4 regions of the Nonomuraea sp. NPDC059194 genome follow, and region 2 is predicted to be linked to each of the others. Evidence: riboswitches for the same ligand, from Rfam matches in the RefSeq annotation. Region 2 holds a riboswitch; each other region holds the start of a gene.
The links. Region 2 has a riboswitch for cyclic di-AMP ahead of ACFXJ8_RS35860 (hypothetical protein). Riboswitches for the same ligand answer to the same signal wherever they lie in the genome.

Region 1 (4,712 bases), on a different contig from region 2:
TCAAGCAGGACATCATCGAGGTGCTCACCACCCCGCAGGACTGGTGGCCGGCCGACTTCGGCCACTACGGCGGTCTCATGATCCGGATGAGCTGGCACGCCGCGGGCACCTACCGCATCCACGACGGTCGAGGCGGGGCCGGCGATGGCGCTCAGCGTTTCGCCCCGCTCAACAGCTGGCCCGACAACGCCAACCTCGACAAGGCCCGCCGGCTGCTGTGGCCGGTCAAGCAGAAGTACGGTCAGAAGATCTCGTGGGCCGACCTGCTCGTGCTCGCCGGCAACGTCGCCCTGGAGTCGATGGGTTTCAAGACCTTCGGCTTCGGCTTCGGCCGTGAGGACGTCTGGGAGCCAGAGGAGATCTTCTGGGGTCCGGAGGACGCCTGGCTCGGTGACGAGCGCTACGTCACCGACACCGAGATGGTGCCGAACTTCGGCGCGACCGAGATGGGTCTCATCTACGTCAACCCGGAGGGTCCCCGCGGCAACGCGGACCCGGCCGCGGCGGCGCATTTCATCCGCGAGACCTTCGGACGGATGGCGATGAACGACGAGGAGACTGTCGCTCTCATCGCCGGAGGGCACACCTTCGGCAAGACCCACGGCGCCGGCATCGCGGACGAACACGTGGGGCCGGAGCCCGAGGGCGCGCCGCTGGAGGCGCAGGGCCTGGGCTGGCTGAGCAGCTACGGCACCGGCAAGGGCGGTGACACGATCACCAGCGGTCTCGAGGTGACATGGAGCGACCGGCCGACACAGTGGAGCAACCGGTTCTTCGAGATCCTCTTCGGCCACGAGTGGGAGCTCACCACGAGCCCCGGCGGCGCGAAGCAGTGGGTCGCGAAGGACGCCGAGGCGATCATCCCGGACGCCCACGACCCGTCGAAGAAACACCAGCCGACGATGCTCACGACCGACCTGTCGCTGCGCGTCGACCCGACGTACCAGAAGATCTCCCTCCGCTTCCTGGAGAACCCCGACGAGTTCGCGTTGGCCTTCGCCAAGGCCTGGTACAAGCTGCTGCACCGCGACATGGGTCCGGTCAGCCGCTTCCTCGGACCGTGGGTCGCCGAGCCGCAGCTGTGGCAGGACCCGGTGCCGGCCGTCGACCACGAACTCGTGGATGACGCCGACGTCGCTTCCCTCAAGGCGAAGGTCCTGGAGTCCGGCCTCACGACCGCTCAACTGGTCTCCACCGCCTGGGCCTCCGCCGCGAGCTTCCGGTCCACCGACAAGCGCGGCGGCGCCAACGGCGCCCGGCTCCGTCTCGATCCGCAGCGCAACTGGGAGGTCAACCAGCCCGAGCAACTCGCGACGGTCCTGGACACCCTCCAGAGCATCCAGCGCGAGTTCAACGAGGCCGGCGGCGCGAAGATCTCGCTCGCCGACCTGATCGTGCTGGCCGGCTCGGCCGCCGTCGAGAAGGCAGCCAGCGAGGCCGGCGTGGCAGTGACGGTGCCGTTCCGCCCGGGCCGCACCGACGCCACTCAGGAGCAGACCGACGTCGAGTCCTTCCGGGTCCTCGAGCCGCGGGCCGACGCCTTCCGCAACTACCTGCGTTCCGGCGAGAAGACCCAACCGGAGACGCTGCTCGTCGATCGTGCCTACATGCTCAACCTGACCCCGCCCGAAATGACCGTCCTTATCGGCGGCCTGCGTTCCCTCGGAGCCAGCTTCGGCGGTACCCGGCACGGCGTCCTCACCGACCGGCCCGGCGTGCTCACCAACGACTTCTTCACCAACCTGCTCTCCCCGGGCGCCCGGTGGAAGGCATCGGACTCCGGCGAGCAGGTGTACGAGATCCGCGACGTGGCCACCGATGAGGTGAAGTGGACCGCCACCGCGGTCGACCTCATCTTCGGCTCCAACTCCCAGCTACGAGCCCTCGCCGAGGTCTACGCCGGCCAGGACGCCCGCGACAAGTTCGTGACCGACTTCGTCGCAGCCTGGACCAAGGTCATGGAACTCGACCGGTTCGACCTCGCCTGACCTCTCCACGCGACGAGCCCGGTCGAGTCATCGTGATCGACCGGGCTCGTTGAGATCGCTCTGCCCCGGCTACTGCCAGCACAAGCAGCATCAGTTCATCGAGATGTGCACATGGTCGTAGTGGTTGGCGGTAACGCTGCCGCGGTCGGACATCGCCCGCCAGCCGCTGCCGCTGTTGATCCGCTGCTGCCAGATCACGTACTTGATGCCCAGGCGGCTCTGGTTCTTGATCGCCCACGCGGCGACCTGGTCGCCGAGCGTCCTGTTGGCTTCCGTCGGCCTCGAGCCGCCCGAGCTCAACATGAAGTCACAGGCGCGCCCGAGCGGATGCTCGCCGCTGCCGCCCGACCTGTAGCAGCCCACCGTGAACGGCATCGCGAACGTCTTCTTGATCGTGTCGCGCATGAGTTCGGTCCGCGGCGTGATGTTCTCCGAGCCCGTCGGGAGTTCGGGTGCCCAGCTCCCGTCGGCCTTGCGCCCGGTCCCGGTCGGCACGAGCTTGTCAAGCTTCTTCTCGATGTCCTTGATCATGCCCTCGGCCTCCTTCCGGTCGTCGGCGACCTGGGCGGTCTCCGTCTCGATCCGGTCGGCGAGCGTGGTCGCCTCGGCCGCGGCCTGCTTCTTGGCGTCGCGGGCCGCGGTGACGTTCTTGACCACGGCGTCCTGCTCGGCGCTCATCTGCTCGAGCAGGGCGGCGGAGTTGAGGTCGGGGGTGTAGAGCAGCGTCGGCAGGTCGGGGGTGCTGGCCTGGTAACGCAACTCAGTGATCTTGGAGGCTTCGGCCTCGGCCTTGACGAGGGTCTGCTCGACCGCCGCCAGCCGCTCCTGGGCTGCCTTGGCGGCTTTCTGCGCCTTGGCCAGCGAGACCCGCTTGGCGTTGTAGCGCTCGATGAGCTTGTCGACCTTGGTGTTGAGCTGCTTGAGCTCGGCCCGCAACGTGGGCTCGGACGGCTTGGGGGCAGCCGATGCCGCGTTCGCGGAAGCGATGATGAGGGACAGTGCGGCAAGCGCGCCGCATGCGAAACGGGACGTGGGGGACGCCACGAACGATCCTCTCCGTCTGCCGGCCGGGTTAGCTGACGGGTTCGGGCGGGAGGTGCGGCCCTACCACAGACGTGGATTCACCCCAGGTTCTTGGTGGGTCCCCGGCTCCTGGGCAACGCGCCCAGGATTAGGCAATGTGACCGGCGTGAAAGCCGACAAAAGGGATGTTAGTGGTAAATGTCCGGTAATGCGACTCCATGCGGAGACAAATTAGTGATCTACCTGTGATCGAAGTAGGCGCGCGGCTTCCTCGGGCAGCACGTCGCTGACGAACGCGCCCATCGCCGACTCCGAACCCGCCAGGTACTTCAGCTTCTGCGGGGCCCGTCGGATGCTGAACAGCTCCATGTGGAGATAGGCCAGGTCACGGCCCTGCCGTACGGGGGATTGGTGCCAGGCCGCCACGTACGGCATGACCACGCCGAACAGGCCGTCCAGCGCCCGCAGCACCCGGGTGTAGACGGGGCCAAAGGCGGCGCGCTCCTCCTGGGTGAGGGCGGCCAGGTCGGGCACCTGGCGGTGCGGGTAGAGGTGGACCTCGAACGGGTAGCGGGCGGCGGCGGGGACGAACGCGGTCCAGAACTCGTTGCCGGCGACCACCCGCTCGCCCGCGCGCTCGGCGGCCAGCACGTCGGCGAAGAGGTTCGGCCGCTTGGCCGCGGCCGCCAAGTGCCGTTGGGTGCGGGGGGTGACGTAGGGGTAGGCGTAGATCTGGCCGTGCGGGTGCCCCAGCGTGATGCCGATCTCCGCGCCCCTGTTCTCGAAGCAGAACACCTGCTCCACGCCGGGGATGGCCGACAGCTCGGCCGTACGGTCGGCCCACGCCTCCATGACCAGCGCCACCTGGTCGTCGGAGAGCGCGGAGAAGGAGGAGTCGTGGTCGGAGGTGAAGCAGACCACCTCGCAGCGGCCGACGCCGGGGCGCACCTCGCTCAGGCCGCCGGGGTCGGTGTAGGAGCCCAGGTTGGTGGAGAAGCTGGGGAACCTGTTCTCGAAGACGACCACGTCGTACTCGGCGGCCGGGATCTCGGTGAGCATGCCGGGCCTGGACGGGCACAGCGGGCACTCGTCGGCCGGAGGCAGGAAGGTGCGGGTCTGCCGGTGGCCCGCCATCGCCACCCACTCCTCGGTGAGCGGGTCGTAGCGCAGCTCGGAGGCGACCGGCCTGGGCGGCAGCTCGCGCTCGTCGATCGCGCTCCTGTCGGCGTCGTCGCGCCGATCGAAGTAGATCAGCTCTCGGCCGTCGGCCAGGTGCGCGATGGTGCGCTTCACTTCGGGTCCTCCGCGATGATCAGTTGTCCGGCCCGCTCGGCCAGTTCGGCCCGGGCCTCCTCCGGCAGGCCGGCGTCGCTGATGACGACGTCGGCCTCCGAGAGCTCGGCGATCGTGCTGATGCCGACCGTGCCCCACTTGGTGTGGTCGGCGGGGACCACCAGGCGGTGCGCGGAGGCGACCAGCTCCCTGTCGGTCTCCGACTCCAGCAGGTTCGGCGTGGTGAAGCCCGCCTTCACGCTCATGCCGTGCACGCCCAGGAAGAGCGTGTCGACGTGCAGCCGCCTGATGGCCGCGACGGCGACCGGGCCGACCAGGGCGTCGGACGGCGTGCGGACACCGCCGGTCAGCACGACCGTGCGGTCGGCGCGCGGGCTGCGATGGAAGACGTCGGCGACGGGGATCGAG
Region 2 (4,712 bases):
GCGGCGCGCTGGGAGAGCGCCTCCTTCTTGTAGATCTGCGGGAAGTCGGGCGTGTCGACGAGGTCGAGGCCGGGCGCCACTTCCAGGCCTCCCGCCCCGCCCACGGTGATCAGCCGCCGGACACCGGCCTCGCGGACGCCGTCGATCAGGGCCCTGGTGGCGGCCAGGAAGGGCGCCTCGGGCTCAGAGCCGTCGCGCGGCGGGGCGATCGCGGAGATCACCACGTCGTAGCCCTTGGCGAGCTCGCCCGCCTGCGTGACGTCGCCCTTGACCGGGCCCGACCTGCTGACGCCGGTGACCTCGTGGCCGCGATTGCCCAGCTCAGCGGCGATGCGCTGACCGATCATGCCGGTCGCGCCGAAAAGTAGGATCTTCATACCCCCAATGGTATCCATTGGATACTGGTTACTTCATCGTGCTATAGGTACCTTATGGATACTGGCGATGCCTTCGACATGAACTGCCCGACTCGGCTGGTTCTCGACCGCATCGGCGACAAATGGTCGGTGCTCGTCCTGCTGAGCCTCGCCAAGGGTCCGATGCGCTTCACGCAGCTACGCGACCGCGTCGGCGGTGTCACCCCGAAGGTACTGACCCAGACGCTGCGCGCCATGGAGTACGACGGGTTGCTGACCAGGACGGTCTACGCCGAGGTCCCGCCCAGGGTGGAATACACGCTCACCGACCTGGGCCACTCCCTGCACGAGCCGGTCTCCGCGGTCGCCCGGTGGGCCGAGACCAACATCTACCGGATCCTCAGCAGCAGAGAGGCCGCCGATCACGCACAGTGATCTCTCCCCCACGGGATGGTATTTCTCCGCCCGGGATGAAGATATCCATCACCGACACCTTCCGGTACGGCTGAAGCCTTCATAGCCTGGCTCGGTGCGTCCGCTGGAAAGCCTCCTCACCGGGCTGGCGGGAGTGTGCTCGTCCGGCGCCCTGCGCGTGGGCCGATCCGGCGTGGTCTACCTGCTCGAAGGCAAGGTGACCTACATGGAGAGCGCCGAGACCCCGGGCATCGAGGAGCTGCTCACCGGCGGCGGGCTGGTCAGCGCCACCGACCTGGATCGGGCCGTGGCCCGGCGCGAGGGCGGCGAGCCGCTGTTCGGCGAAGGGCTGCTGACGCGCGAGGACCTGGCCGGGCACCTGCGCAGGGCCGTGCTCGACGCCGCGCTCGTGCTGTTCGGCATCGACAACGCCAAGCCCAAGTTCCAGCCGAGCGAGCGTCACTGGCTGGGCCCGCACTGGCACTTCGAGGTCGACGAGCTCATCGCCGAGTGCGGGCGCAGGAGCACGGAGCTGGATGACGTCTGGCCCTCCGACGAGCTCGACGCCGCACCCGTGGTCCCCGTCCCCCGGCTGCCCGGCGAGCGCGTCACGCTCACCGACCGCCAGTGGGAGGTGCTGGTCCACGCCGACGGCAGCGCGACGCCGCTCGAGCTGGCCAGGCGGCTGGACCGGACGGCGCACACGGTGCTGCTGGCCGTACGGGAGCTGGCGGCGGCCGATCTGCTGGTCAAGCCCAGGCGGATGCCGGAACTGCCCAAGCGCGTCGCCAAGCCCCCCGGCACCGAGGTGCGCCACGAGCCGGCCGACCTCAGTCTGCTGCGGCGACTGAAGAGCGCTCTTGAAGATCTTTGAACCCTCCCCCAGCTGAACCAGGGGATTCCTGGCTCAGGATGCCCCGCAGGTCAGCGACCAGCAAGGTCTTACTCCCTCAACGCCAGCCGGGACGGAACCTGCCCGGTTTGGTACAGCAAGCTTGGAGACGCATGTGCCGTCTTGGTTCTCGATCAGCACGTGCGGGAGGCTTGGTTCTCGCAACCCGCGGACGCGACTCTACTGGACGCCTATCCGCCCTGGGGGAAAATCAGCTGTTCCTGCCCCGCTCCGCAAGAGTCCCGACTCCCCGGGCCCACTCGATCGCGGTCTGCCGGTCGGGGGCGGGAGGGGAGAAGAGCGCGGCCATCGCCTCGGGGGTGGGCGGGCCCGCCTCGGGGCTGGGCGTCGACATGATGGAGGTGAGCGTGAGCACCCTGTCCGGGTGCGCGATGGCGAGCGCCTGGGCGATCATGCCGCCCATCGAGACGCCCAGCACGTGGGCGGCCGGCCAGCCGAGCGCGTCCATCAGGCCCGCCGCGTCGGCGGCCATGTCACTCAGCAGGTACGGCGCCGCCGTACCGGAGTTGAGGTCGGGCACGCCCGCCTCGGGGAAGTGGGTGGAGAGCCCCACGTCGCGGTTGTCGAAACGGACGACGTGGTGGCCCCTCCTGGCGAGCAGTTCGCAGAACTCGTCGTCCCAGTGGACGAGCTGGGAGCCGAGCCCCATGATCAGCAGGAGGGGCCGGTCTTGGGGGGCGCCGAACTTGTCGTAGGCGATCTCGATGCCGTTGGCGTCGGCCATGAGCGTCATGCGAAACAGAATTCCATTCTGTTTCGCATGACGGCAAGGGGTTCTAGCGGGAGATGACCTTGCGTGCGCTGCCGTGTCGCGACCTCGGTGGTCCTAGCGGGAGATGACCTTGCGCAGGTGGCCGCGGCCCAGGTAGCCGGCGCCACCGACGATGGCCAGGCCGCCGATGAGGGCGAGCGCGGTGCCGGTGTGGCCGTTCTCGTCCTTGGTCTCGGTACGGGCGGCGGTGGTCGTGGTGCCCGAGTCGAAGGCTGCGGGCTCGACGGCCGCGCCGCCCTGCTCGTCGCCCTTCTTCTCGTCCTTCTTCGCGACGACCTCGACCTTCTTGGCCTCGGCGGCCTTCTTCTTCTCAGCCACGGCGAGCAGGTCGACCGGCGGCTTGGCCGGGTTCCTGTCCTTGCGGCTCCACGCGCCGCTGGAGAAGGCGACCGGGTGGTTCTTCTTGCCCACGCCGTCGCCCCACTTGGTGATGACGTACTGGACCTTGATGTGGCCCTGACCGCCGTTGCCGTTCACCATCAGGCTGTTGGGGTTGAACCTGCCGCCGGTGAGGTCGGCGAAGGTCTTGGCGTCGAGGTCGAGCATGATGCCGTTGTTCGAGGGGTTGCCGGGGCCGCGGTCACCGACGAAGAACGGGGCCTTCTTGCCCTTGTAGATGACGTAGCCCTCGGTCATGAGGGGCCAGCTCGGGCTGGCGGCAAGGCCCTTGCGCATCGAGATGCCACTGGCGGGCAGACCGGTGTCACCGGCGCGGCCGGAGGCGTCGTCCCAGTAGTAGGAGGCGGTGGTGGATCCCTGGAGGAGGGTCCGCTGCTCGGTGGCCTGGCTGATGTCGGGGGCGGTGGGCTCGGCGAAAGCGGCGGCGGCGCCGGTACCGGCGGCGAGGGTGGTGGTGACGAGCAGGGCGGAAACGCGCATGCCGAAGCGGCGGGTCATGAAAGTCCTTTGTGCGAGGGATAGGGAGATCCGCGCTCAAATGAAGATCAGGCAAAGGCGTAGCCGGGCATGGGCCTGACAGTCGCTACGCAAAAAGGGAGCGCGAAGGAAGCGGGAAGAAGGCGCCGCTCAGTTCGGGGGGTGCAAGTACACGAGTATGGTCCTCTCCATCTCGCCTACCGGGTTAGCTGACGGGTTCGGGCGTGGAGATGCCCTACCGGCACTGGGCCGGATTCACCCCAAGGAGATGGGTCCCCGGTTCCCGCGTTCGCGGGATTCGGCGCCGACCGGCCGACTCTCCCTGGTGAAGAGCTCGGTCACCGCTCGGTAATGCAATGGACTCTAGGGGCAAACCACCCCAAAGGCAAAAGCAAAGCCATGAATCGGAAAGAAGATCTACCCTTTATCGTCACGATTCGACAGGCGCAGAAGGCACGGAAACCCCTGCGAAACAACGGGTTTCGCAGGGACCGGCACGGTAATTCGATCAATGGCGAAAAATCATGAAAAAGTCTTGGTTGAACGCCGGATTGGTCACGGCGTCGAGGGGCGCGGCCCCAGCGGTACGGGTCTGGTGGCGCGGCCCTGGCGGGGCGGCTTCGCTTTGCGCGGCCCTGGCGGGCTTTGCTTTGCGCGGCCCTGGTGGGGCGGCTTCGCTTTGCGCGGCTTTGGTGGTGCGGCTTCGCTTTGCGCGGCCCTGATGGCGCGGCTTTGCTTGGCCGTACGGGGCGCCCCGTGTCCGCCGCGCCGCGGACACGGGGCGCGGTCCGTCAGACCTCGAGCTTCTCCTCGATCGCGCGCAGCCGGTGCCGCGCCATCGCGAGGTTGGCCCTGGCCCGGTCCAGCGCGAGGTAAAGGAACAGTCCCTTGCCGCCCCTGCCGGTCATCGGCCTGATGATGTGGTACTGGCCGGTCAGCGTGATGAGGATGTCCTCGATGGTGTCCTTGAGGCCGAGGGAGTCCATCGTGCGCAACTTGGCCTTGACGACCTCGGTGTTGCCCGCGGCCGCCACCTGCAGGTCCAGGTCCTTGGCTCCGCCCAGGGCGCCCAGCGCCATGCCGCTGCCGTAGTCGACCACGACGGCGCCGACAGCGCCGTCGATCGCCATCATCTCCTTGAGAGAGACGTCCATGCTGGCCATGCGTTTCCTCCGTGTGGATTGAGTCACTTTCGCGATGCGATGGCGGCGACGCTCGCCGCCGTCTTGCGACCCTCCAGTCGCAGCAGCCCGAGGTTGGTACCGGGCTCAGCCAGGACTGTGAGGACGATCGTGGGACCGGCCGCGTAGAAGGCGGCGAAGCCCGCGGTGCCCGAGATGAGGGTTTCCTCCAGGGCGCCCTTGCCTGCCATGACGGCCAT
Region 3 (4,712 bases), on a different contig from region 2:
CGGTGCCGTCCTCGCCGTAGAGGTTGGCCGACATGGCGGCCGCCCACACGGCGAACACCAGCCCGGTCCAGGGCAGGAAGATGTCGGTGCCGATGGCCAGCGGCAGCATGCAGAAGGCCAGGGCGTAGCAGAGCGCGAAGCACAGGTAGTGGAAGCGCAGCAGGTCGCGCGTCCAGGTGCGCAACTCCTTGGCGGCCACCGCGGTGACCGGGCCGCCCGCCCATCCGCCGGAGCCCGGGCGCGCGGGCCTGCCGCTGGCGCGGCGCGTGGTCATCCGCCGCCGCAGCAGCGCGGCCCAGCCAAGTAACGACAGCAGGCTGAGTACGGCGAGGCCGCCCAGCGAGGCGGCCACCGTGAGCCAGTCGCCCCCGCCGGCCGCCTCGACGGCGACCAGCCCCCACCCGGAGGGCAGCGCGTGCACCCAGGCGGAGAACAGCTCGGGGAAGCCGGTCAGCAGCGCGACCTCGACCAGCGGCACCAGCACCCAACCGGAGTTGAGCACGGCCAGGATGCCGGCGCTGATGAGCGCGGCCAGGGCGGCGCCGCCCTTGGAACGCATGATCTGGGCGAGCGCCGCGGTGCCGAGCTTCGAGGCCAGGACGCAGAACACCAGTTGCAGCACGGCCGCGACGACGCCCACGACGACGGCGCCCGAGCCGAGCCCGGCCGTCGCCGCGACCACGACGAGCGCGGCGAAGGCGGCGATCGTGACCAACGGGGCGAGGCCCGCGAACGCGGCACCGAGGAGCCCGGAGGCCAGGCGGCGCGGCTTGACCGGCAGCAGGGTGAAATGCTCGGGACGGAGCGTCTCGTCGCCGCCGCCGAACAGGACGGGGCCGAGCAACCACCCGGCGGTCCACAGGGCGAAGACGGCGCCGAGCAGGTCGAAGGGTAGCGAGGCGACGGGAAAGTCCCAGATCGCCAGCAGCATCGTGCCCGCCGCCAGGACGAGCCCGAACAGGCCACCACTGATCATCTCGGTGGCGCGCTGACCGGTCATGGAGTGGCGCAGGACGACCAGCTTCATCCGGATCAGGAGGACAACCACGCCAGGTCACCCACCTCGGGCACCTGGCCGCCGACCAGGCTGACGAAGCGGTCCTCCAGACTGGAGCCGTCGCGGACGGCCTCGAGCGTGCCGGAGGCGACGACCTTTCCGGCGGCGATGACGGCGACGCGGTCGCAGAGCTGCTCGACAACGGCCATGACGTGGCTGGAGAAGACGACGGAGCCGCCGCCCTCGACGAAACGCCGGAGGATGACCTTGATGGTGGCGGCCGAGACGGGGTCAACCGCTTCGAGAGGCTCGTCCAGGACGAGGAGTTTGGGGGCGTGCAGAAGGGCGGAGGCGAGGCCGATCTTCTTGCGCATGCCGGTGGAGTACTCCATCACCAGCGTGCGCTCGGCCTGGTCGAGTTCGAGGACCTCCAGGAGTTCGCCCGCGCGGCGCTCGACGTCCTTGCGGTCCATCCCGCGTAAGAGGCCGGTGAAACGCAGCAGCTCGCGCCCGGTGAGGCGCTCTGGCATCGACAGCCCGTCCGGCAGCACGCCGATCAACTTCTTGGCCTGCGACGGGTCGGTCCACACGTCGACGCCGAAGATCGACGAGCTGCCGCCGTCCGGTTTGAGCAGGCCGACGGCCATCGACAGGGTGGTGGTCTTGCCGGCGCCGTTGGGGCCGACGAGCCCGAAGAAGGAACCCCTGGGTACGTCCAGGTCGACGTGATCGACGGCGATCTTCTCCCCGAACGCCTTGGCGAGGCCGTTCAGGTGGAGTGCCGTCCCGTCCCGCGATGGTGGCAAAGGATTCCTCCCTCGGGTGGGGGGTGATCACTTTTGCCACCATAGCGGGCGCGCTTCCTGGTGGAAATGGTCGCCTGTCAGAGCCGGCTGTTGGTCGCCGCCCAGTCGAGGAGCGCCCCAGCGGTCTGGAAGCGGCTGCTGGAGCTGGACTCTCCGAGAAGCACGCCTACCAGCCGATGTCCGTCACGATCGGCGGCGAAGGCGAGGGTGTAGCCGGCGGCGCGCGTGAAACCGGTCTTCAGGCCGATGGCGCCATCCGTGCGGAGGAGGCGGTTCGTGTTCCGCCAGGAGTAGGCCCGGTGCTCCGCCGTCTCGGGGACGGAACGGAACCGGGTGGAGGCGACCTTCTTGATCACCTCGTTGTCCAGCGCCGCCTGCGCGAGCCGTACCTGGTCACCCGCGGTGGAGTAGCCGCCGCCCTTGGCGGGCATCCCGTCGGCGTTGACGTACAGCGTGTCCTTCATGCCGAGCGCGCGGGCGTTGGCGTTCATCTTCGCCACGAACGCGTCGACGCCGTGGCCGTACGTGCGGGCGAGCGCGTGGGCGGCGTCCGCGCCGGAGGGCAGCAGCAGCGCGTACAGCAGGTTCTCCACGGTGAGCCGGTCACCGGCGCGCAGGTACGCCACCGAGGCCCCGCCCTTCGACGCGTAACGCACATCGGCCGCGGTGACCTCGACCACGTCCGTCGGCTTGGCCTCCTTCAGCACCGTGTAGGCGGTCATGACCTTCGTGATACTGGCCACGGGGACGCGAAGGTCGGCCTTCTTGCTGAAGTAGACCTTGCCGGTCTTGGCGTCGATCACGTGGGCCGCTCGGCCGCGCACGACGGGGGCGTCGGCGGAGATGTCCGCGACGTGGGCGCTGGGGGCCGATGAGACGACGGAGCCGGCCTGAGTGCCGGCCAGCGCCGGAGTGCCAACGGCGGTCACGGCGCCTGCGGCGATGGCGACGCCGAGCAGCGCGTGGCTCAGCCGGTTCTTGAGGTGGGTGGGCATGAAGGGGTTTGCTCCTTGCTTCCATGCCGCCTACCGGGTTAGCTGACGGGTTCGGGCTGGGAAGTGCCCTACGGACGCAGCTGAGCTGGCGTCCGATTCACCCCAAGGGAAGTGGGTCCCCGGTTCCGTGGAGACGGATTCGGCGGCCGAGCGTCGTCCTGGGGGAACCTCAGGAGACGCGCGGTCCGGGCAATGCGATGGCAACGAACGTGTCGACCAGTCGCTACACAACTCCCCAAAGGTAGCTAAACGGTACAAAAGAGGCAAATAACCATGGGGGCAGCCGTGTTGGATCACACCGCGGACAGGCCCTCGGGCTCGCGGGGCCCAGGTCGACGCGCACCCGATCCGCCGACCGCGGACCATGCGCTCGCTCAGCGCCGGTTCAGTCTTTCGGGCGGGCGAACAGTTCGAGGTGCGAGCAGCCGACACAACGGTAGGCGTCGATGATCCAGCGGGTCTTCCCCAGCCGCCTGGCGCCGCCGAACAGCCCGCGCTCCAGGGGGCCCCTGATCCAGCGCGCGTACCCTTGAGAATGCTCGCCGGCATCCTCGACGAAGCCCGGCTCGAGGTCCGCGCCGTCACACTGGGTGCATCGCATGCCCGCATTGTGCCATTGCGGCGATCAGCGCCGCTCATGCCACAAAGTCACAGGTCAACCACCCTGCGGAACCCCCGTGGGCGCGACCTGCGGCGGGGTTCAAAACCCCACTCTCTCTGCCGCTTTCTTGGGTTTTGGGATGACCCCAAATAGTTGCGAAAAACCCCCATAAATAGGGACTTGTCCTCGTTGACAGGTGCATGACCGGGTGTCCAGAATGATCACCGCTTGGAACCCCAAGCGGACGAACACGCAACCGTTGACACCCTCAGCCGTTGTTCGAGGAGCGCGCCGTTCTGACGAGGACCACCCCTTCAGTGCGAGGCGTGCCCACCCTTGTCGTCATCGGCACCGGCGGGCTCGCCCGTGGCCTGTGTTACGCCCTGGCCACCATCACCCGCACCCCCCTCGACGTCGTCGTCGTGGGCCGCACCCAGGAGCGGGCCGCCGAAGTGTGCTACGTGGGCGCCGCGCGCGCCGCGTTGGCGGACGCGCCGGTGGCCTTCCACGCGCGGACGGCGGACCTGTCCAGTGACGACGCCCTGGCCGACCTGCTGTCCCGGCTCTCCCCTGTCGGTCTCTTCCTGGCCGCCTCCAGTCAGTCCCCGTGGGAGCGCACGACCGCCCCCTCCGCCTGGACCTCTCTGGTACGGCACGCCGGGTTCGGGCTGACCCTGCCCTTCCAGGCCGAGCTGGCCCTGTGCGCGGGCAGGGCGCTGGCCGCGGTACGGCCGGCCGCCTGGTTCGTGAACGCCTGCTTCCCCGACGCGGTCAACCCGGTCCTCGCGGCCATGGGGGTGCCCGTGCTGTGCGGAGTCGGCAACGTCGGGCTGCTGGCCGCCAGCCTCCAGGCCGCGCTGGGCCTACCCGACCAGCGGCGGCTGCGTGTGCTCGCCCATCACGTCCACCTGCACAAGCCTGACGACGGCGACGCCGACGAGGCCATGGCCTGGCTGGAGGGCGAGCCCGTCACCGAGGTCGGCAAGCTGCTGGCCGCCCAGCGCGCCGCCGACAGGTCCGAGCTCAACCACGTCACCGGCCTGTCGGCCGCCACGCTCGTGCTGGGCCTGCTGTCGGGAGCTGAGACGCACACCAGCCTGCCGGGACCGCTCGGCCTGCCGGGCGGCTACCCGGTACGGCTCACCGGCGCCCGGCTGGAGCTGCGCCTGCCCGACGGGCTGGCGCTGGAGGACGCCGTCGCCTTCAACCAGCGATGCGCGATCCGCGACGGCGTCGTGGTGGACGGCGAACGCGTCCGGTTCACCGGCCCCACCCATCCGGAGCTCGACCTGCCGACGGACTTCCCCGTCGCC
Region 4 (4,712 bases), on a different contig from region 2:
AGGCAGGCTGCTGTCGGCGAACAGGTGCTGGTCGCCGGGGTAGAGGAACAGTTCGGCGGCCGTGGTCGTCTCGACGAGCGTGCGGGCCGCGTCGAGGTCGCCCTCCCCCGCGAAGAACTCGTCGGCGTCCATGCCGTGGATCTGGACCGGGACGCCCTCCGGCCATGCGTCGCCGAACTCGGAGACCGGGACACAGGCATGCATCAGCAGCGCGCCCTTCGCCCCTGCTCGCGTCTGGGCCAACAACTGCGCAGGCAGGACACCAAGGGAGAATCCGGCGTAGACGAGCTCGCCGGGAAGTCCTTCGGCGGCGACCCGCCCGCGCTCGATGATCGTGCCGAACCCGGTCTCCTGAGCGTAGGCGGCGCCGTCCTCGAGCTGATCGAAGACGCGTCCCTCGTACAGGTCCGGGACGTGGACGGTGTGACCGGCCCGCCTGAGCACCTCGGCGAACTCGCGCACGCCGGACGTCAGCCCATGCGCGTGGTGGAACAGCAGCACGTCAGCCATATCGTTTCCCTTCGTCGAGAAAGCGAGTATCGCCGGTGCCCCCGACATTTTCCGTCGCGGAGGCTCCGGCCCGGAAACCGGCCCGGAGCCCAGGCGGGTCCTGCTACGACAGCTTGTGGATCCAGTGGTGGGTGTCGGGGCGCGTGCCGTACTGGATGCCCAGCAGTTCCTCCCGCACCTTCAGGGTCACCGGGCCGGGCGTGCCGTCGCCGATCGTCCAGGCGCGGTCGGCGCCCTTGACCGATCCGACCGGCGTCACGACCGCCGCCGTCCCGCACGCGAACACCTCGGTGAGCTCGCCTGACTCGCACCCGGCCTGCCACTCCTCGATGGAGATGCGCCCCTCCTCGGCCTCCAGCCCCAGGTCGGCGGCCAGGGAGAGGATGGAGTCGCGGGTGATGCCGGGCAGCAGGGTGCCGGTCAGCGCGGGGGTGAAGAGCTTCTCGCCGAAGACGAAGAACAGGTTCATCCCGCCCATCTCCTCGACGTACCTGTGCTCGTGGGAGTCGAGCCAGACCACCTGGTCGCAGCCGCGCTCGACGGCCTCGCGCTGGGCGACGAAGGCGCCGGCGTAGTTGCCGCCGCACTTGGCGGCGCCGGTGCCGCCGGGGGCGGCGCGGGTGTAGTCGGTGGACAGCCACACCGACACCGGCTGCACGCCGCCGGTGAAGTAGGAGGCGGCGGGCGAGGCGATCACCATGTACTTGTAGGTCTTGGAGGGGTAGTTGACACCCAGCCCGACCTGCGTCGCGATGATGAAGGGCCGCAGGTAGAGGCTGTGTCCCTCGCTGGTGGGCACCCACTCGCGGTCGGCCTGGACGAGCAGCTCGAGAGACTCGACGAAGGTCTCCTCCGGCAGTTCGGGCATGGCCATGCGCAGGCACGAGGCGTTGAAGCGGCCGGCGTTCGCGTACGGCCTGAACGTGGCGATCGACCCGTTGGCCTGGCGGTAGGCCTTGAGGCCCTCGAACAGCTCCTGCGCGTAGTGGAAGACGGAGGTCGCGGGGTCCAGGACGAGCGGCCCGTACGGCATGAGCCGCGCGTCGTGCCAGCCCCTGCCCTCGGTGTAGTCGATCGAGATCATGTGATCGGTGAAGGTCTGCCCGAACCCCGGGTTCGCCAGTACCTGCTCACGCTCCGCCGCGGTGCGAGCGTGGTCGGAGAGCTGCACATCGAAGCTGAGCTTCTGAGCGGTGGTCATGACGGAAATCCTTCTCTTTTCGCGAGATTTGCCCTGAGTCCATTTTGCGATGAACCGGGTAACGGGAACTTACAGCAAACGCCTGGCGTTCTCGCGAGCCGCCAGGCGTTGGTTGTGGTATCCAGGCGGCTACACGCTCGCCGGATCCCGGACAGTTTGGACCCGGCCGAAGGGCGCCAGGCCGCCTTTGGTGCTGGAGTGGCAGGCGGTCAGGCGCCGCCGGATACTCGTGCGGTGATGTCGTCGCCGATCTCGTGCGTCGTACGGCCGGCCCACCCGGCGAGGCGCTCGACGATGTCGTCGGCGACGGCCTGCTCGACGCGGGCCGCCTCCTCGGTCAGGCCGAGGTGGTCGAGCATCATGGCGACGGACAGGATGGTGGCGGTCGGGTCGGCCTTGCCCTGGCCGGCGATGTCGGGCGCGCTGCCGTGGACCGGCTCGAACATGCTGGGCGCGGTCCTGTCGGGGTTGATGTTGCCGCTGGCGGCCAGCCCGATGCCGCCGGCGATGGCGGCGCCGATGTCGGTGATGATGTCGCCGAACAGGTTGTCGGTCACGATCACGTCGAAGCGCTCAGGCTGGCTGACGAAGAACATCGAGGCGGCGTCGATGTGCTGGTAGTCGGTCGTGACGTCGGGGAAGTCGGCGGCGACCCGGTTGAACGTGCGCATCCAGAGGTCGCCCGCGTAGGTCAGCACGTTGGTCTTGTGGACCAGCGTGAGCTTCTTGCGGGGGCGCTCGGCGGCCTTGGCGAAGGCGTAGCGGACCACGCGCTCGACGCCGTAGGCGGTGTTGAGCGACTCCTGGGTGGCGATCTCGTGGGGCGTGCCGCGCCGCAGGACGCCGCCTGCTCCCGCGTAGAGGCTCTCGGTGCCCTCGCGGACGACGACCATGTCGATGTCTTCGGCGGTGGTGTCGGCCAGCGGGGTCTCCACGCCGGGGAAGAGCTTCACCGGGCGCAGGTTGACGTAGTGGTCGAGCTCGAAGCGGAGTCGCAGCAGCAGGTCGCGCTCGAGCACCCCCGGCGGGACGCTCGGGTCGCCGATCGCGCCGAGCAGGATGGCGTCGTAACCGCGCAGCTCCTGCAGGGTTTCGTCGGTGAGGGTCTCACCGGTGGCGTTGTAGCGGGTGGCGCCCAGATCGTAGTGGGTGGTCTCGATCTTGGCGCCGACCGCCTCCAGGACCTTGAGCCCTTCGGCGACGACCTCGGTGCCGATCCCGTCCCCGGGGATGACGGCCAGACGAATGTTGCGCGACTCCATGGCCGGTACCTTACCTGCTCGTCTCGGCTGGCGAACACCGCATCTCAAGGTCCGGACATTCCGTTTTGTCTGGATTGCGGTCTTTTGACCCTTTCGTTAGAGTCCCTGCCAGCCTAATCCGCTGCGACGTCCGCACGGAGCCGGGGACCCATTCCCCCCTGGGGCGAATCGGCATCCCCATGTCGTAGGGCGACTTCCACGCCCGAGCCCGTCAGCTAACCCGGTCGGCCCCGTGGAAGGACATTCCCCTGTCTCGGATCATCACGGCCGCCGTTGTCGGCGGCCTCCTCGCCGTAGGATCAACCGCCGCCGCCTCCCCCGCGACGGCCGCCCCCATCCAGGTGAAGCCCCCCAAGAGCCAGCCGGTCCAACCTGGCGACACCAGGCCCGCTCAGGCCGACCCCGCCCGTACGGTGACCCTCACCGGAGCGGACATCAAGAAGGCCCAGCTCAAGCAGACCCCCAAGCCCGCATGGCAGATCGCGTTGAAGTTCGCGATGTCCAAGCAGGGCACGCCGTACGTCTGGGGCGGCACCAGCCCCAGCGGCTACGACTGCTCGGGGCTGATGCTGAGGGCCTACCAGAAGGCGGGGATCCAGCTTCCCCGTGTGGCCCGCGACCAGTACCGGGCCTTCGACAAGAAGATCGAGTGGAAGGACCTGAAGCCCGGCGACCTGGTGTTCTTCAGCAACCTCGGGCACGTCGGAATGATCTCCAAGGACGGCTACATGGTGCACGCGCCGCGCACCGGTGACGTGGTGAAGGAGGAGAAGCTCAGCGCGTGGCGCCGGCAGGCGTTCGTCGGCGCGGTACGGCCCGACCCGAAGGGCGTGGCGCAGGCGCGGGAGCTGGCCGAGGCCGAGAGCGAGGCCGAGTCGGCCCCGCTGTCACTACGGGCCACTCTTTAGATTCCCATTCATCAGCCCGGGAGCCACCGTCCCCAGGGGTTCCCGGGCTGACGCGTGCGCGCAGGGACGGCCCGGTGGAGCAGGGGGAACTCCACCGGGTGGTCCCGTTCAGCGGGGAAAGGGGGAGCCGCCGTTGTCCCTGCGATCCAGCGCGGTCTGGACGGCCTCCGCCGCCTCCTCGTCATGGTCTTCGGCGCGGTTCCATGGATACATGTCGTACACGTGACTCAACTCGTTTCGCGGACGCGAGTGGATCGGACGTCGGATCCCGGTCGCGAATCCGACCGGGCCTGAACTCGTGGGTCCGGATCACGGACCAGACGAATGGGGACTTAAGGCCGACGCAACGCCGCTCACCGCGACGGGTAGTCGACCTGCCCTAACAGGCCCCGTCGCGGCAGGTAAGAATTACGAGCACCCAGCGCATCCATTCCAAAGTACCTGGCACATTCCGGGCTGTCTCGTTGGGCGTCCGAACATCTCACTATTTGAGACGCCGTTGCGGCGGCGCGCGGGAGCTCCCCGAGGAGCGTCCCCTGGACGGGCACCGCCCGGTGACCACGCAGGCGCGTGGTACGGCTTGCCGTACAGACGCAGAAAAAACGCCTCCGCACCACAGGTGCGGAGGCGTTCCGAAGGCGGAGCCGGTCAGTCGGTGAGGTCCACCGAGCGCCCGCTGTCGGCGCCGATCTCGGCGACGATCTGGTCCACCACGTCCGCCGGGATCGCCGAGTCGACGGTCAGCGCGATCAGCGCCTTGCCGCCCTTGACGTCCCGCGCGACCTGCATGGAGGCGATGTTGATGCCCTTCTCGCCCAGCAGGTGGCCCAC

Region 1: it holds a riboswitch for cyclic di-AMP, as region 2 does, so the genes downstream of both, ACFXJ8_RS21325 (coiled-coil domain-containing protein) here and ACFXJ8_RS35860 (hypothetical protein) in region 2, are expected to answer to the same signal.
Region 3: it holds a riboswitch for cyclic di-AMP, as region 2 does, so the genes downstream of both, ACFXJ8_RS15700 (D-alanyl-D-alanine carboxypeptidase family protein) here and ACFXJ8_RS35860 (hypothetical protein) in region 2, are expected to answer to the same signal.
Region 4: it holds a riboswitch for cyclic di-AMP, as region 2 does, so the genes downstream of both, ACFXJ8_RS39645 (C40 family peptidase) here and ACFXJ8_RS35860 (hypothetical protein) in region 2, are expected to answer to the same signal.

What each region holds. Positions count from the first base shown of each region.
Region 1 is NZ_JBHZBH010000017.1:27,503-32,214, reverse strand. Features, by position in the region: gene katG (catalase/peroxidase HPI) at 1-1,988, shown strand, start outside; gene ACFXJ8_RS21325 (coiled-coil domain-containing protein) at 2,079-3,032, opposite strand; cyclic di-AMP (ydaO/yuaA leader) riboswitch at 3,036-3,176, opposite strand; gene galT (galactose-1-phosphate uridylyltransferase) at 3,243-4,304, opposite strand; gene ACFXJ8_RS21315 (DeoR/GlpR family DNA-binding transcription regulator) at 4,301-4,712, opposite strand, start outside.
Region 2 is NZ_JBHZBH010000042.1:9,994-14,705, forward strand. Features, by position in the region: gene ACFXJ8_RS35840 (NAD(P)-dependent oxidoreductase) at 1-377, opposite strand, end outside; gene ACFXJ8_RS35845 (winged helix-turn-helix transcriptional regulator) at 432-791, shown strand; gene ACFXJ8_RS35850 (hypothetical protein) at 886-1,644, shown strand; gene ACFXJ8_RS35855 (alpha/beta fold hydrolase) at 1,874-2,416, opposite strand; gene ACFXJ8_RS35860 (hypothetical protein) at 2,510-3,352, opposite strand; cyclic di-AMP (ydaO/yuaA leader) riboswitch at 3,511-3,645, opposite strand; gene ACFXJ8_RS35865 (hypothetical protein) at 4,123-4,494, opposite strand; gene ACFXJ8_RS35870 (roadblock/LC7 domain-containing protein) at 4,518-4,712, opposite strand, start outside.
Region 3 is NZ_JBHZBH010000010.1:115,362-120,073, forward strand. Features, by position in the region: gene ACFXJ8_RS15690 (hypothetical protein) at 1-1,048, opposite strand, end outside; gene ACFXJ8_RS15695 (ABC transporter ATP-binding protein) at 1,033-1,803, opposite strand; gene ACFXJ8_RS15700 (D-alanyl-D-alanine carboxypeptidase family protein) at 1,881-2,798, opposite strand; cyclic di-AMP (ydaO/yuaA leader) riboswitch at 2,811-2,953, opposite strand; gene ACFXJ8_RS15705 (hypothetical protein) at 3,184-3,399, opposite strand; gene ACFXJ8_RS15710 (hypothetical protein) at 3,726-4,712, shown strand, end outside.
Region 4 is NZ_JBHZBH010000055.1:11,737-16,448, reverse strand. Features, by position in the region: gene ACFXJ8_RS39660 (dienelactone hydrolase family protein) at 1-510, opposite strand, end outside; gene ACFXJ8_RS39655 (branched-chain amino acid aminotransferase) at 614-1,711, opposite strand; gene ACFXJ8_RS39650 (3-isopropylmalate dehydrogenase) at 1,921-2,973, opposite strand; cyclic di-AMP (ydaO/yuaA leader) riboswitch at 3,074-3,217, shown strand; gene ACFXJ8_RS39645 (C40 family peptidase) at 3,315-3,881, shown strand; gene serA (phosphoglycerate dehydrogenase) at 4,530-4,712, opposite strand, start outside.